Regions from separate parts of the Streptomyces sp. NPDC020489 genome, predicted to be linked through region 2. Evidence: predicted binding sites of a transcription regulator. Region 2 holds the regulator's gene; the other holds the start of a gene.
The links. Region 2 encodes HrcA, which represses chaperone genes, less so after heat shock. Its sites were predicted from a motif close to TTNGCACTCNGNNNNNCNGAGTGCNAA; they were not measured.
Positions count from the first base shown of each region.

Region 1: the regulator HrcA is predicted to act here: its motif matches at 2,361-2,387, upstream of groL (chaperonin GroEL).

Region 1 is NZ_JBIRUZ010000006.1:413,344-421,857, forward strand. It holds gene ACH41F_RS18985 (NADH:flavin oxidoreductase) at 1-414, opposite strand, end outside; gene groL (chaperonin GroEL) at 576-2,198, opposite strand; gene ACH41F_RS18995 (cold-shock protein) at 2,537-2,743, opposite strand; gene ACH41F_RS19000 (MoaD/ThiS family protein) at 3,185-3,460, opposite strand; gene thrC (threonine synthase) at 3,548-4,831, opposite strand; SAM riboswitch class I at 4,849-5,004, opposite strand; gene ACH41F_RS19010 (glucosyl-3-phosphoglycerate synthase) at 5,145-6,089, shown strand; gene ACH41F_RS19015 (trehalose-6-phosphate synthase) at 6,175-7,584, shown strand; gene otsB (trehalose-phosphatase) at 7,572-8,438, opposite strand.
Region 2 is NZ_JBIRUZ010000001.1:164,019-172,532, forward strand. It holds gene hemW (radical SAM family heme chaperone HemW) at 1-63, shown strand, start outside; gene ACH41F_RS00670 (DUF3097 family protein) at 161-964, opposite strand; gene ACH41F_RS00675 (MBL fold metallo-hydrolase) at 996-1,727, opposite strand; gene hrcA (heat-inducible transcriptional repressor HrcA) at 1,878-2,894, shown strand; gene dnaJ (molecular chaperone DnaJ) at 2,895-4,031, shown strand; gene ACH41F_RS00690 (nitronate monooxygenase) at 4,167-5,252, shown strand; gene ACH41F_RS00695 (16S rRNA (uracil(1498)-N(3))-methyltransferase) at 5,249-5,989, shown strand; gene ACH41F_RS00700 (VOC family protein) at 6,006-6,398, shown strand; gene ACH41F_RS00705 (hypothetical protein) at 6,340-6,759, opposite strand; gene ACH41F_RS00710 (hypothetical protein) at 6,930-7,460, shown strand; gene ACH41F_RS00715 (S41 family peptidase) at 7,518-8,514, shown strand, end outside.

The DNA of each region.
Region 1 (8,514 bases), on a different contig from region 2:
GGTGCGGGTCATGCCGATGTGCCACAGCTGCGGGACGATCGTGCCGCCGGCCGCGTGCACGTCCGCGGCGACCTTCGCCCAGCCCGCGAGCTGCTCCTCGCCGTGGAAGCGCGGGACGCGGTTGCTCTCGCCCGCCGAGTCGTGACCGACGTAGGTGCCCTCGGTGACGATCAGGCCGACCCCGGCCGCCGCCCGGCGCGCGTAGTACGAGGCCACGTCAGCGCCGGGCACGCCGCCCGGGGAGAACATGCGCGTCATGGGCGCCATGGCGATGCGGTTCGGGATGTCGAGGCCGTTGATCGAGATCGGCCGCGAGAGGACCTCGGCGGCGCGGGTGGGGGCGGGGGCGGTCACGTGGGGGCTCCTCGGGGACGGACGGGCCGGGGCGATACCGGCTGGTATGTGCACGCGCATGAACACTACGCACGCTTCAACCGCCGCAGCCACCGCGCTCGTCCCGAAGACCCTGTGATCCCGCACACGCCGGACAGCGGGCGGACGGGGAACGCCCGAGGGCGGCACCCCTTGGGGTGCCGCCCTCGGAACGAAGGACAGGCGATCAACCGTCAGGTCGATCAGAAGTCCATGTCACCGCCCGGCATGCCGCCACCGGCAGGCGCGGCGGCCTTCTCCGGCTTGTCGGCGATGACGGCCTCGGTGGTGAGGAAGAGCGCGGCGATGGAGGCGGCGTTCTGAAGAGCGGAACGCGTCACCTTCGCCGGGTCGATGATGCCGGAGGCGATCATGTCGACGTACTCACCGGTCGCGGCGTTCAGGCCGTGGCCGACGGGCAGGTTGCGCACCTTCTCGACGATGACACCACCCTCGAGACCACCGTTGACGGCGATCTGCTTGAGCGGGGCCTCCAGCGCCAGCTTGACGGCGTTGGCGCCGGTCAGCTCGTCGCCCTCCAGGTCCAGCTTCTCGAAGACCGAGGAGGCCTGGAGCAGGGCCACGCCACCACCGGCGACGATGCCCTCCTCGACGGCCGCCTTGGCGTTGCGCACGGCGTCCTCGATGCGGTGCTTGCGCTCCTTGAGCTCGACCTCGGTCGCGGCACCGGCCTTGATGACGGCGACGCCACCGGCGAGCTTGGCCAGGCGCTCCTGGAGCTTCTCGCGGTCGTAGTCCGAGTCGCTGTTCTCGATCTCGGCGCGGATCTGGTTGACCCGGCCCTGGACCTGGTCGGCGGAGCCGGCACCGTCGACGATGGTGGTCTCGTCCTTGGTGATGACGACCTTGCGGGCGCGACCCAGGAGGTCCAGGGTCGCGTTCTCCAGCTTGAGGCCGACCTCCTCGGAGATGACCTCGCCGCCCGTGAGGATGGCGATGTCGCCGAGCATGGCCTTGCGGCGGTCACCGAAGCCCGGGGCCTTGACGGCGACGGACTTGAAGGTGCCGCGGATCTTGTTGACGACCAGGGTCGACAGGGCCTCGCCCTCGACGTCCTCGGCGATGATCAGCAGCGGCTTGCCCGACTGCATGACCTTCTCCAGGAGCGGGAGCAGGTCCTTGACGGAGCCGATCTTGGAGTTGGCGATCAGGATGTACGGGTCGTCGAGCGACGCCTCCATCCGCTCCATGTCGGTGGCGAAGTACGCCGAGATGTAGCCCTTGTCGAAGCGCATACCCTCGGTGAGCTCAAGCTCCAGACCGAAGGTCTGGGACTCCTCGACGGTGATGACGCCTTCCTTGCCGACCTTGTCCATCGCCTCGGCGATGAGCTCGCCGATCTGGGTGTCGGCGGCGGAGATGGAGGCCGTGGAAGCGATCTGCTCCTTGGTCTCGACATCCTTCGCCTGCTCGAGCAGGGCACCGGAGACGGCCTCGACGGCCTTCTCGATACCGCGCTTGAGAGCCATCGGGTTGGCACCGGCGGCCACGTTGCGCAGACCCTCGCGCACCAGGGCCTGGGCCAGGACGGTCGCGGTCGTCGTGCCGTCACCGGCTACGTCGTCGGTCTTCTTCGCGACTTCCTTGACCAGCTCGGCGCCGATCTTCTCGTACGGGTCCTCGAGCTCGATCTCCTTGGCGATGGACACACCATCGTTGGTGATCGTGGGGGCGCCCCACTTCTTCTCGAGGACGACGTTGCGGCCCTTGGGGCCGAGCGTCACCTTCACGGCGTCCGCGAGCTGGTTCATGCCGCGCTCGAGGCCGCGCCGCGCCTCCTCGTCGAACGCGATGATCTTGGCCATGTGAAGTGGTCCCTCCAGGACTGGGGGTGATTCCTTCGGACCGCGCCCGCGCCCGCGACGGACGGCTCGCACACCTCGTGGTTCCTTGCCCCACCTGGCTTGCGGGCCTCACCGACCCGGTCCTCGTTGTCACTCTCACCTTCAGAGTGCTAACGCCAATGATTAGCACTCGACCCCGTCGAGTGCAAGCGCCTCTCCGGGATCGTCCAGGCCCCGCACGGGCTCCGGGCAGGCGCGGAAGGGTCTGCGGGCACGCCGAAGGGCCCGCACCCATGACTCCCCATGAGGTGCGGGCCCTTCGAAGAAGAACGTCGCTGCTAGTTCAGTCGGCGCGTGCTTCAGCCGGTCGCCAGTCGGACCATGTCCGCCTGCGGCCCCTTCTGGCCCTGCGAGATCTCGAAATCGACCCGCTGACCCTCTTCCAGGGTGCGGTAGCCGTCCATCTGAATCGCGCTGTAGTGGACGAATACATCCGCACCACCGTCGACCGCGATGAAGCCGTACCCCTTCTCCGCGTTGAACCACTTGACGGTGCCCTGAGCCATGCCTAACTCCCCTATTACTGGCCCTTGCACAGATCCACACTTCGCGGATCCGGGTCAGACCTCACCCCCCACGGATTGGGGGCGTGCGCCGGAACGCGTCGACCGCGGCTGAATGTATCTGTCCAACTGCCGTCTGCAACAGGTCAATCGGACGAGAATTCTGGACGCGAAGGGTCCGGAATGTAGTGAGAATTCGCCCGAACTCGGGGCAAGTCGGGCTCCACAAATGGCGCAAAATTCGCAGAAGAACCGCACACTTTGGCTGCTTCTCATCGCCTGCGAAGCAGGAACTCATATGCGGCTGGCATGAGGAGTGGAGCGGGTTCCCCAACTGTACCGCGCTCAACCATAGAGAATTGCCCCCTCCGCTTCTCTCACGGAGGGGGCAATTCGATGAACACTCGGTAATCGGCGTTACCCAGGGTAACGAAAGGAGGCCGGTCAGCCTCCCGCGACCGCCGGGATGATCGAGACGCCGGCCCCGTCCGGAGTGGCCGTCTCCAGGCCCTGCTCGAAGCGGACGTCGTCGTCGTTGACGTACACGTTGACGAACCGGCGCAGCTTGCCCTGGTCGTCGAGCACGCGTGCGGCGATACCCGTGTGGTTCTTCTCCAGGTCGGCGATGACCTCGGCGAGGGTCGCGCCCTCGGCGGTCACTTCGGCCCGGCCACCCGTGTAGGTGCGCAGGATGGTGGGGATGCGGACGTTGACGCTCACGTGGAAACCTCCGGTCGGGATGACGCACCCAGGGGCGCGGGGAACTGCGCGGCCGGCCCCGCGGGCCCGCAGACGAACAACTACCTGTCAGGCGAGCCCAGCCTCGCGGAAGGAGTCGAGGCTGGGGCGGATGGTCGCGGTCAGACCCGTACCCGCCACCGCGTCCAGCGTCTTCAGTCCGTCGCCGGTGTTCAGGACGACGGTCGTCAGCGCCGGGTCCAGCAGCCCGCTGTCGATCAGCTTCTTCGTGACACCCACCGTCACGCCACCCGCCGTCTCGGCGAAGATGCCCTCGGTCCGCGCCAGCAGCTTGATCGCGTCGACGACCTGCTCGTCGGTGACGTCCTCCACCGCGCCGCCGGTCCGGCGCGCGATGTCGAGCACGTAGGGGCCGTCGGCGGGGTTGCCGATGGCGAGGGACTTGGCGATGGTGTTCGGCTTCTGGGGACGGACGACGTCGTGGCCCGCCTTGTAGGCGACCGACACCGGCGAGCACCCCTCGGCCTGGGCACCGAAGATCTTGTACGGCCGGTCCTCGACGAGCCCGAGCCTGATCAGCTCCTGGAGCCCCTTGTCGATCTTCGTGAGCTGCGAGCCGGAGGCGATGGGCACCACCAGCTGGTCGGGCAGCCGCCAGCCGAGCTGCTCGCAGATCTCGTACGCCAGGGTCTTGGACCCCTCCGCGTAGTAGGGCCGCAGGTTGACGTTGACGAATCCCCAGCCCTCGCCGGCCGGGTCGCCGATCAGCTCGGAGCAGAAGCGGTTCACGTCGTCGTAGTTGCCCTCGATGCCGACGAGCTCGCCGCCGTAGACCGCGGCCATGACGACCTTGCCCTGCTCCAGGTCGTGCGGGATGAACACGCAGGACCGGAAGCCGGCGCGGGCGGCGGCGGCGCCGACGGCACCGGCGAGGTTGCCGGTGGAGGAGCAGGACAGGGTGGTGAAGCCGAAGGCGCGGGCGGCCTCCAGGGCCTGGGCGACGACACGGTCCTTGAAGGAGTGCGTCGGGTTGCCGGAGTCGTCCTTCACGTACAGGCCGCCGGTGACGCCGAGCTCGCGGGCCAGGTTGTCGGCCTTGACGAGCTGGGTCCAGCCGGGGTTGATGTTGGGCTTGTCGGCCACGTCCGCGGGGACGGGCAGCAGGGGCGCGTAACGCCAGATGTTCGCGGGTCCCGCTTCGATCCGCTTGCGGAGGTCCTCGGTGTCGTAGGCCGAGAAGTCATAGGCGATCTCGAGCGGGCCGAAACACTCCTCGCACGCGAAGACCGGGCCGAGGGGCACGCGGTGACCGCACTCGCGGCAGCTGAGAGCCGCGGCGGGGCCGAGGTCTACGGTGGTTTCGGTGGTGCTTGCAACAGTCTGCGCAGCCATGGAGGCGAGGCCCTTTCTCCTCATCTTCCTCACGACGCATCTCGCCGTGAGACGGATTTGGCACCTTCCCTAGTCGGGAGCCTCGCTGAGCGATCAACAGTGATCTACGAGAACCGACTGGAGGGTTGCCGGGGCTTCATCGGGCCGTATCCCTCTGCCCCTCTGGATGAGCGGTATGAAGTTGTGTGAACGGCGGGCCACCCTGGACATGCGATGGTCATCCGCGTTGTTCAAGACTGTAACCGACGACCAGGACAGTTGAGAGAGTCGTCCGAACCGCGAGATGGATCACACACGTTAGGAGCCGCGCACTGTGCTGAACGAAGTCGAGCGCTGGCTGACCACCCGGTCCTGGTCCCTGACCGATCGCCCGCTCCACCAGATCCTGGCGGCCAAGCAGCGCACGGGCCAGTCGGTCAGTGTGGTGCTGCCCGCGCTCAACGAGGAGGAGACGGTCGGTGACATCGTCTCCGTGATCCGCCACGACCTCGTGCTCCAGGTCCCCCTGGTCGACGAGATAGTCGTCGTCGACTCGGGCTCCACCGACCGTACGGCCGAGGTCGCCGCGGCGGCCGGCGCGACCGTGGTGCACCGCGACGAGATCCTGCCCCGGATCCCGGCCGTGCCCGGCAAGGGCGAGGTGCTGTGGCGGTCGCTGCTGGTGACCCGCGGCGACATCGTCTGCTTCATCGACGCCGACCTGAGGGAGTTCTCCTCCGACTTCGTCTCCGGGATCGTGGGCCCGCTGCTCACCGACCCGGGCGTCCACCTCGTCAAGGGCATGTACGACCGTCCGCTCGGCGGCGCGGCGGGCCAGGGCGGCCGGGTCACCGAACTCATGGCCCGCCCGCTGCTGAACATGCACTGGCCGCAGCTGGCCGGGTTCGTGCAGCCGCTCGGCGGCGAGTACGCGGCCCGCCGCTCCCTGCTGGAACGGCTGCCGTTCCCGGTCGGCTACGGCGTGGAGCTCGGCATGCTCGTGGACGCGCTGCACCTGGTGGGCCTGGACGCGCTGGCCCAGGTGGACGTGGGTGTCCGCAAGCACCGCCACCAGGACGGCCAGGCCCTCGGCCGGATGTCCGCCGCGATCTACCGCACGGCCCAGCTGCGCCTGGCCCGCGGCCACCTCATCCGCCCGGCCCTGACCCAGTTCGAGCGCGGCCAGGACGGCTTCGAGCCCCGCACGCACTCTGTGGACACCGAGGAGCGGCCGCCGATGGCGGAGATCGCGGAGTACGCCTCCCGGAAGGTGGCCTGACCTCGGGCGGGTCACGGCGGGCACGGTTCCGTATACGGCGAACCCGTACGTTTGAGCGTTTACGGGTCGGGCTAGGTTGAGGCGTATGGCTTCCACGCAGTCTGACCAGGGTGCCCGAGTGCTCGTCGCGTCCAACCGCGGCCCGATCTCCTACGAGGTGCGGCAGGACGGCACGCTGTCCGCCAAACGCGGCGGCGGCGGGCTGGTCTCCGGACTCTCCGCGATCGGGTCGGACGCGGACTCCCTGTGGGTGTGCTCGGCGCTCTCCGACGGGGACCGCGAGGCGGTCCGGCGCGGCGCGGGCGAGGCAGGGGTCCGCATGCTCGACATCCCCGCCGACGTGCACGCCGACGCGTACAACGGCATCGCGAACTCGGTGCTCTGGTTCGTCCACCACATGCTGTACCAGACCCCGCTGGAGCCGGTCTTCGACGCGGAGTTCCGGCGCCAGTGGGCGTCCTACGAGACGTACAACCGCGCCTTCGCCGAGGCGCTCGCCCAGGAGGCCCGCCAGGGCGCCGCGGTCGTGGTGCAGGACTACCACCTGACGCTGGTGCCCGGGATGCTCCGCGAGCTGCGCCCGGACCTGCGGATCGGCCACTTCTCGCACACCCCCTGGGCGCCCCCGGAGTACTTCCGGATGCTCCCCGACGACGTGGCCGAGCAGGTGCTGCGGGGCATGCTGGGCGCGGACCGGCTGGGCTTCCTGACCCGGCGCTGGGCGTCGGCGTTCGAGGCCTGCGCGACGGAGTTCGGCGGGGGCCTCGGGGACACCCGGGTCGGGGTGCACGGGCTCGGCGCGGACGCGGACTTCCTGCGCGAGCGGGCGCACGAGGCGGACGTCGACGAGCGGATGGCGTCGCTGCGGGCGGAGATCGGCGGTGACGGTGACAGGAAGACGATCGTCCGGGTCGACCGCACCGAGCTGTCGAAGAACATCGTGCGCGGGCTGCTGGCGTACCGGCAGCTGCTCGACGACCACCCCGAGTGGCGCGAGCGGGTGGTGCACGTGGCGTTCGCCTACCCCTCACGGCAGGACCTCGCGGTGTACCGGGAGTACACCGCGGAGGTGCAGCGGCAGGCGGAGGAGATCAACGCGGCCTACGGGACGGCGACCTGGAAGCCGGTCGTGCTGCACGTCAAGGACGACTTCGCGCGCTCCCTCGCGGCGTACCGGCTGGCCGACGTGGCCCTGGTCAACCCGATCCGGGACGGCATGAACCTCGTCGCGAAGGAGGTGCCGGTGGTCTCCGACGAGGGGTGCGCGCTGGTGCTGTCGCGGGAGGCGGGGGCGTACGAGGAGCTGGGCGAGGACGCGATCGTGGTGAACCCCTACGACGTGACCGGCACGGCCCGCGCCCTGCACGAGGCGTTGAGCATGCCGGCGGCGGAGCGGGCCGAGCGGACCAAGCGCCTGGCCGCGGCGGCCACGGCGCTGCCGCCGGCCCAGTGGTTCCTGGACCAGCTGCACGCCCTGGAGGATCAGCCCAGCTGAGCGGCGAGTCCCCGCAGCAGCCCCACGACCCCGCGCGGCCCGTCGACGACGAGGTCCGCGCGGTCGGCCAGTTCGGTGACCTCCTCGCTGCCGCTGCACACCAGCAGGCCGGGGACGCCGTCGGAGCGGAGTTTGTCGACGGCGCCGAAGGCGGGCAGGTCGCCGAGGTCGTCGCCGACGTAGAGGACGGACTCGGCGCCCAGCTCGCGGACGTGGTCGAGCAGGGCCACGCCCTTGTCGATGCCGGGCGGCCGCAGCTCCAGCACCAGGCGGCCGGGTTCGACGATCAGGCCGTGCCGGCCGGCGAGGTCGGTGAGGGGCGCGCGCAGCGTCTCGAAGGCGGCCTGGGGGTCGGTGGCCCGGCGGGTGTGGACGGCGAGGGCGCGGCCCTTCTCCTCGATCCAGGTGCCCTGCCAGGCGCCGATCCGGTCGAGGAACCCGGGCAGTTCGGCGCGGGCGCCGGCGACCCCGGGGTGCGGGGCGGGGGCGGACAGGTCGCCGGTGGCGGCGTCCCAGCGCTCGGCGCCGTAGTGGCCGAGGACGACGAGGTGGTCCAGGCCCGCGACCCCGGCGAACCCGCCGAGCCGTACGGCGAGCCCGGGCGGGCGCCCGGTGATCACCGCGACGGAGGCGACCCTGGGGGCCAGCGCGGCGAGCGCGGGCACCGCGTCGGGGTGGGCGCCGGCCTGCTCGGGGTCGGGCACGATCGGCGCGAGCGTGCCGTCGAAGTCGAAGGCGAGCACCGCCTTGTCGGGCCTGTCGAGGATGGCTCGCAGTCCGTCCCGGCCGGCCTGGGTGAGAGGGGTCGGCAGGGAGTCGTCCGTGTCGTGGGTGTCGTAGGTGTGGCTGCCCATACGGGGACCCTATCCAGCGGGGCGCTCTTTAGGCCGGGTCTTTCGCGCCCGTCCGGTGTGCGAGGAGCCGGCACGG
Region 2 (8,514 bases):
GCCGTCCTGACGCTGCGGGGGCGGCTGCTGGCCGACGCGGTGGTGCGGGACCTGGTGGACTGAGAGGCTGTGGGGCGGCTGCGGGTCTGTCGTGGCTGGTCGCGCAGCTCCCCGCGCCCCTGGGTGGGTGCGGTTCCCTCGGTCCCTGAGGGGCCCCGGGTCACGTCGTGACGAAATCGATCAGTTCTTCCACGCGGCCCAGGAGCTCCGGCTCCAGGTCCTTGTAGGAGTTCACTCGCTTCAGGATCGCCTGCCACACCGCCCCCGTGTTCTCCGAAGGCCACCCCAGCCCCCGGCATACGCCCGTCTTCCAGTCCTGGCCGTGGGGGACTTTCGGCCACCCGGCGATGCCCAGGGCCGACGGTTTCACCGCTTCCCAGATGTCGATGTACGGGTGACCGACGACCAGGGCGTGCTCGCTCGTCACCTGCTGTGCGATGCGCCACTCCTTCGTGCCCGGCACCAGATGGTCCACGAGGACCCCCAGGCGGGCGTCCGGGCCGGGCGCGAACTCGGCGACGATCGAGGGCAGGTCGTCGACCCCCTCCAGGTACTCCACGACCACGCCCTCGATGCGCAGGTCGTCGCCCCAGACCTTCTCCACCAGCTCCGCGTCGTGCCGGCCCTCGACGTAGATGCGGCCGGCGCGGGCCACGCGCGCGCGTGCCCCGGGGACGGCCACCGAACCGGAGGCGGTACGGCTCGGACGTGCCGGAGCGGCGGCCGAGGGGCGGACCAGCGTCACCACCCGGCCCTCCAGCAGGAAGCCCCGCGGCTCCATCGGGAACACCCGGTGCTTGCCGAACCGGTCCTCCAGGGTCACCGTGCCCGCCTCGCAGCGGATCACCGCGCCGCAGAACCCGGTGCCGGGCTCCTCGACCACCAGGCCGGGCTCCGCCGGGACCTCGGGGGCGGCCTTGGGCTTCTTCCAGGGAGGGGTCAGGTCGGCTGAGTACTGGCGCATTCGGATGACGATAGGAGAAGCGCCGGACCGCCTAGCGCGACACGCCGAAACGGGCGGCCAGCGCGTCCCGTTGCCCCCGGACGAACGCCGCGTCCACCACCGCTCCGTGACCCGGCACGTACAGCGCGTCCTCGCCGCCGAGGTCGAGGAGCCGGTCCAGCGCCGCCGGCCACCGGGACGGTACGGCGTCGGGGCCCGCCTGCGGTTCGCCGGACTCCTCGACCAGGTCGCCGCAGAAGACCACCTCCGGGGTGCCCGGCACCAGCACGACGAGGTCGTGGCCGGTGTGGCCGGGGCCGACGTTGGCCAGCAGGACCTGGCGGCCGCCGCCGAGGTCGAGGGTCCACTCGCCGGAGACCAGGTGGCGGGGGCGGGGCAGGGCGTCCAGCGCCTCGTCGGCGAGCCGCTCGTCCAGGCCGTTGCGGACCGCGTCCGCCCGCAGTTCCGCACGTGTCTGCTGCTGCTCGAGGAGCGCGTCCATGCCGACCGGCCCGAAGACCTCCGCGTCCGCGACGGCCGCTGCCCCGAACACGTGGTCGAAGTGGGGGTGGGTCAGCGCGAGATGAGTCACACGGTGGCCGGCCAGCGACTCCGCCTGGGCCCGCAGCCGCGCGCCCTCCGCGAGGCTCGACCCGGCGTCGATCAGCAGGGCGGTGTCCACCCCGACGACCAGCCCCGCCGTGCAGTCCCAGCCCGGCAGACGGCACCGGCCCACGCCGGACGCCAGCCGCTCCCACTCCAGCTCTTCCCAAGTCACCGTCATACCGCGACGCTAGCCGTACGCGGGGTCGCGGCGGGACCGTCCTTGCCGGGGCGGTACCCCACCGCCGTACACTGGCCGGGGAACGCTGGCACTCGGACGGACAGAGTGCCAGGCGGGGAGCCGAGGGAACGACATCTGGAGGTGCGCGCGATGCTGAGTGAACGCAGGCTTCAGGTGCTGCGTGCCATCGTCCAGGACTACGTCGGCACCGAGGAGCCGGTCGGCTCCAAGGCCCTGACCGAGCGACACAGCCTCGGCGTCTCCCCGGCGACGATCCGCAACGACATGGCCGCCCTGGAGGACGAGGGGTACATCGCCCAGCCGCACACCAGTGCCGGGCGCATCCCCACGGACAAGGGCTACCGGCTCTTCGTCGACAAGCTCGCGGGCGTCAAGCCGATGACCGCGCCCGAGCGGCGCGCCATCCAGAACTTCCTCGACGGCGCCGTCGACCTCGACGACGTGGTGGCCCGGACGGTACGGCTGCTCGCGCAGCTCACCCGGCAGGTCGCGGTGGTGCAGTACCCCTCGCTCACCCGGTCCACCGTGCGCCATGTCGAACTGCTCGCCCTCGCGCCCGCGCGTCTGATGCTCGTGCTGATCACGGACACCGGGCGGGTCGAGCAGCGGATGATCGACTGCCCGGCGCCGTTCGGCGAGAGCTCGCTCGCCGATCTGCGGGCCCGGCTCAACAGCCGGGTCGCCGGGCGGCGCTTCACCGATGTGCCCAGGCTCGTCGAGGACCTCCCCGAAGGCTTCGACCTGGAGGACCGGGGCACTGTCTCCACGGTGCTCTCCACCCTCCTGGAGACGCTCGTCGAGGAGAACGAGGAGCGGTTGATGATCGGCGGCACCGCCAATCTCACCCGCTTCGGACATGACTTCCCCCTCACCATCCGGCCCGTCCTGGAGGCGCTGGAGGAGCAGGTCGTGCTCCTCAAGCTGCTTGGCGAGGCCGGGGATTCGGGCATGACCGTACGCATCGGTCACGAGAACGCCTACGAGGGACTCAACTCCACTTCGGTGGTGTCGGTCGGCTACGGTTCGGGCAACGAGGCAGTCGCCAAGCTCGGCGTGGTCGGACCGACCCGCATGGATTACCCGGGAACGATGGGAGCGGTACGCGCAGTGGCACGGTACGTCGGACAGATCCTGGCGGAGTCGTAAGTGGCCACGGACTACTACGCCGTTCTCGGCGTGCGCCGCGACGCGTCGCAGGATGAGATCAAGAAGGCGTTCCGTCGGCTCGCGCGCGAGCTGCACCCGGACGTCAACCCCGATCCGAAGACCCAGGAGCGGTTCAAGGAGATCAACGCCGCCTACGAGGTGCTCTCGGACCCGCAGAAGAAGCAGGTCTACGACCTCGGCGGCGACCCGCTCTCGCAGGCCGGCGGCGGTGGCGCGGGCGGCTTCGGGGCCGGTGGCTTCGGGAACTTCTCGGACATCATGGACGCGTTCTTCGGTACGGCGTCCCAGCGGGGCCCGCGGTCGCGTACGCGGCGGGGCCAGGACGCGATGATCCGGCTGGAGATCGAGCTCGACGAGGCGGCCTTCGGCACCACGAAGGACATCCAGGTCGACACCGCGATCGTGTGCACCACATGCAGTGGTGAGGGCGCGGCGCCGGGCACCTCCGCCCAGACGTGTGACATGTGCCGCGGACGCGGTGAGGTGTCGCAGGTCACGCGGTCCTTCCTCGGGCAGGTCATGACCTCGCGGCCGTGTCCGCAGTGCCAGGGGTTCGGGACGGTCGTCCCCACGCCGTGCCCCGAGTGCGCGGGCGACGGGCGGGTCCGCTCCCGGCGCACCCTGACCGTGAAGATCCCCGCCGGTGTCGACAACGGCACCCGGATCCAGCTCGCGGGCGAGGGCGAGGTCGGGCCCGGTGGCGGTCCCGCCGGCGACCTGTACGTCGAGATCCACGAAATGCCGCACTCGCAGTTCCAGCGCCGGGGCGACGACCTGCACTGCACGGTCACCATCCCGATGACCGCGGCCTCGCTGGGCACGAAGGTGCCGCTGGAGACGCTGGACGGTCTGGAGGAGGTCGACATCCGGCCCGGTACCCAGTCCGGCCAGTCGATCCCGCTGCACAGCCGCGGCGTCACGCACCTGCGCGGTGGCGGTCGGGGCGACCTCATCGTCCACGTCGAGGTGCAGACGCCGACGAAGCTGGACCCGGAGCAGGAGCGGTTGCTGCGCGAGCTGGCGAAGCTGCGCGGCGAGGAGCGGCCGCAGGGCCAGTTCCAGCCGGGGCAGCAGGGGCTGTTCTCGCGCCTGAAGGACGCGTTCAACGGTCGCTGACCGTCGGGTGGCGGGGGCTGGGACCGACCGGCTCGGGGCCGGTCCCCAGCCCCCTCGCCCACGGCCTGTTCCTCTGGACTATGCCGCTCGTGGGCCGGATTCGGTCCTGTCCGGTGGACGTGGCACCATGCGGGCATGTCCTCCGCGCTGACCGATCTCTTCCCCCATCCGATCGTGCAGGCCCCCATGGCGGGCGGCGTCTCCGTGCCGCGTCTCGCCGCCGCCGTGTCCGACGCCGGGGGGCTCGGATTCCTCGCCGCCGGGTACAAGACGGCGGACGGGATGTACCAGGAGATCAAGCAGCTCAGGGGCCTGACCGGGCGGCCGTTCGGGGTCAACCTGTTCCTGCCGCAGCCCGAGTACGCCGACCGCGGCGCCGTCGACGTCTACGCCCACCAGCTGGCCGGCGAGGCCGCCTGGTACGAGACCGAGCTCGGGGACCCCGACAGCGGCCGCGACGACGGCTACGACGCCAAGCTCGCCGTCCTGCTCGACAACCCGGTGCCGGTGGTCTCCTTCCACTTCGGCGTGCCGAGCGCCGACGTCCTCGACTCCCTGCGCCGCGCCGGCACCTTCACCCTGGTCACCGCGACCACCGCCGAGGAGGCCCTCGCCGTGCAGCGCGCCGGCGCCGACGCGGTCATCGCGCAGGGCGTGGAGGCCGGCGGACACCAGGGCACCCACCGTGACATCCCGGAGAACGACGGGACCGGCACCGGGCTGCTGGCGCTCGTCGGACAGATCCGCGAGACCGTGGGCATCCCGATCGTCGCCGCCGGCGGCCTCATGCGCGGCAGCCAGATCGCCGCCGTCCTCGCCGCCGGAGCCAGTGCCGCCCAGCTCGGCACCGCCTTCCTCGCCACCTCCGAGTCCGGCGCCGCCGACGTGCACAAGCAGGCGCTCACCGACCCGCTGTTCGTGCGCACCGAGCTGACCCGGGCCTTCTCCGGCCGCCCCGCCCGCGGCCTGGTCAACCGCTTCCTGCGCGAGCACGGCCGGTACGCCCCCGCCGCCTACCCGGAGGTCCACCACCTCACCTCGCCGCTGCGCAAGGCCGCCGCCAAGGCCAAGGACGCGCAGGGCATGGCGCTGTGGGCCGGACAGGGGTTCCGGATGGCGCGCGAACTGCCCGCCGGACAGCTGGTGGAGGTCCTGGCCGCCGAACTCGCCGACGCCGCGACAGCGTTGTCGCGCCTGCCCAAGGGCGGTGACGTCCGATGACGGCGCCCGTGTTCGTGGTCGAGCACTTCCGGGCCGGGGGTGGCGGGCACTACGTGCTGGACGGGCCCGAGGGGCGGCACGCCGTCTCCGTGAAGCGGCTCGCACCCGGCGAGGACGTGATCCTCACGGACGGGGCCGGACGCTGGGCCGACTGCGTGGTGCTCGGCACCGAGGGCAAGGACCGGCTGATCGTCCAGCTGGACTCGGTGAGCGAGGAGCCGATGGAGGAGCCGCGCATCACCGTCGTGCAGGCCCTGCCCAAGGGTGACCGCGGCGAGCTGGCCGTCGAGACGATGACCGAGACCGGCGTCGACGCGATCGTGCCCTGGCAGGCCGCCCGCTGCATCACCCAGTGGAAGGGCGACCGCGGTCTGAAGGCGCTCGGCAAGTGGCGGGCCACCGCCCGCGAGGCCGGCAAGCAGTCCCGTCGCCGACGCTTCCCCGAGGTCGCCGACCTCGCCACGAGCAAGCAGGTCGCCGCCCTCCTCGCCCGGGCCGACTTCGCCGCCGTGCTCCACGAGAGCGGTGACGAACCGCTCGCCACCGTCGAACTCCCCACCGCGGGCGAGATCGTGCTGGTGGTGGGCCCCGAAGGGGGCGTCTCCCCGGAGGAGTTGGCGCTGTTCGCACAGGCGGGGGCGAAGCCCTACGTGCTCGGGCGTAGCGTGCTGCGTACATCGACCGCCGGGACCGCGGCCGCCGCCGTGCTCCTCGCCCGCACCGGCCGCTGGTCCTGACCCCGAGGGGAACCCCGTGGAACTCGCACAAGTCCGGCTGCTCGTCAGCGACTTCCCCGCCTGCTACCGCTTCTACGCCGACGTCCTCGGCCTCAAGCCGCAGTCGGGCGCGACACAGGGACCGTACGAGAAGTTCAGCCCCACCACCGGCTCGGCCGGGATCGCGCTCCAGGACCGGTCCATGATGGCCGGAGTCCTGGGGGAGTTGGGCGGCGCGGCGAGCGGGCACCGGTCCCTGGTCGTGCTCCGCGTCGACGACCTCGACACCTACTGCGCGCAGATCACCGAACGCGGCGCCACCCTCCTGCACGGCCCCGCCCCCATGACCGACCGCATGCGGGTCGCCCACCTCAAGGACCCGGAGGGCAACCTGGTGGAGCTCCAGCAGTGGCTGCTGCTGCGCTCCTGAGATCGACGGCCGCGGCGACGGCGTGGAACAGCTCCCAGCCGTCCACCTCCCGCTCGCCCGCCGGCAGCAGGCCGCGCCGGCCCGCCTCGTCGACCAGGGCGCGTACGACGGCGGGCTCGCGCAGGTTGATCCCCGCCCCGCGGCCGTCCACGGCCCAGCCCTGGAACCAGATGTCCCCCTCGGAGACGTACCGCCCCGAACCCGGCCCGCCGGCCCGGAAGACGAACCGGGTGCGATCACGGCCCCGGTGCAGCGTGAGGACGTCCCGCCAGACGCCGTCGGTCCTCTTCTGACGGAAGGTCCACTCGTAGGTCACCCGCTCGTCCACCACGAGCCGGCGGACCCGGCGGTCGTTGCGCATGGGGTCACCGTAGACGGCGGGCGATGCCCGGTCCTCGGGTTCTTCTGTCCGCTCGAACGCGCGAGGACCGTATGCCTGTCCGCTCGTCCGACACCCGAGTGGCTGGGGAGGGCGGAGAGTGTCCGTATGCGCTCTTCCGTGACGGCCGGGACAGTGGGAAGCTGCCCTCCATGGGGGCATTGAGGAGGATTTGGCGGCGCCGGGGGCGACGTGGACTCGCCGCGGCGGCGCTGGTCGTCGTGGGTGTGGGCGGTGCCGTCGCCTGTGACCCGGCGGGGCTGAACTCCGCGTCCGTGGCGTACACGACCGACCAGACCGTGACCCGGGAGCTGGAGCGACAGAAGGCCGAGGTGCAGTGGCTGACCTGCCAGGCCTCCTACGGCGACCGGTCCACCCCGACGGCGACCGAGAACGCCGTCGCCGAGGTCACCTGCACGGGTGAGACCACCGACGGCAAGGACATCGACGTCGACGGGAAGATCACCCGGGTCGTCAACGGACAGTGCGTCCGAGGTGAGTTGACCGCGAAGGTCGACGGCAAGCAGTGGTTCCAGGTCAACGGGCTCGGCAACTGCAACGCCTCGCCCGAGCCGAACAACCCGGGTGGCGACGGACGGCCCGGAGCCACCGTCACCGTGACCGTCACGGAGACCATCTGGTGCGACAGGTACCCGGACTGCCGGCCCGTCCAGGGCAAGTGACCGTCAAGTGATCCAGCGCCCTGTCCGCCGGGGACCACCCCTGCGTAGGCTGACCGGGTGACCCGGCCCGCGACGCCCTCGTATCTCCGATTCCCGCACCTGCACGGCGACTTGGTGACCTTCACCGCCGAGGACGACGTGTGGGTCGCGCCCCTCGACGGCGGCCGGGCCTGGCGGGTCAGCGCCGACCACGTGCCGGTCACCACCCCGCGCATCTCGCCCGACGGCACCACCGTCGCCTGGACCTCCACCCGCGACGGCGCCCCCGAGGTGCACCTCGCCCCGGTCGACGGCGGCCCCGCCAAGCGCCTGACGCACTGGGGGAGTCCGCGTACCCAGGTGCGCGGCTGGACCCCGGACGGGCAGGTCCTCGCCCTCACCACCCACGGCCAGGCCAGCCTGCGCCGCTCCTGGGCGCACACCGTCCCGCTCGACGGCGGACCCTCGACCGTGCTGCCGTACGGACCCGTCGGCGCCGTCGCCCACGGGCCGTCCACCGTGCTGCTGTCCGCGCCGATGGGGCGGGAGGCCGCCTGGTGGAAGCGGTACCGGGGCGGCACGGCGGGCAAGCTGTGGATCGACCGCGAGGGCGACGGGGAGTTCGTACGGCTCCACGAGGACCTGGACGGGAACCTCGAGTTCCCGCTGTGGGCCGCCGCGGGCAGGATCGCCTTCCTCAGCGACCACGAAGGCGTCGGCGCGCTGTACTCCTGCCTCGCCGACGGATCCGACCTGCGCCGCCACACCCCCACCGACGGCTTCTACGCCCGGCACGCGGCCGGTGACGGCACCCGGGTCGTCTACGCCTGCGCCGGTGAACTGTGGATCCTGGACGACCTCGAGGGGGCCGAGCCACGCCGCCTCGACGTGCGACTCGGCGGACAGCGCACCGCCCGGCAGCCGTTCGCGCTGAACGCCGCCCGCTGGTTCGGCTCCGCCGCCCCCGACCACACCGCGCGCGGCAGCGCCATCGCCGTCCGGGGCGCCGTGCACTGGGTCACCCACCGCTTGGGCCCGGCCCGCGCGCTCGCCGCCGAACCCGGCGTCCGCGCCC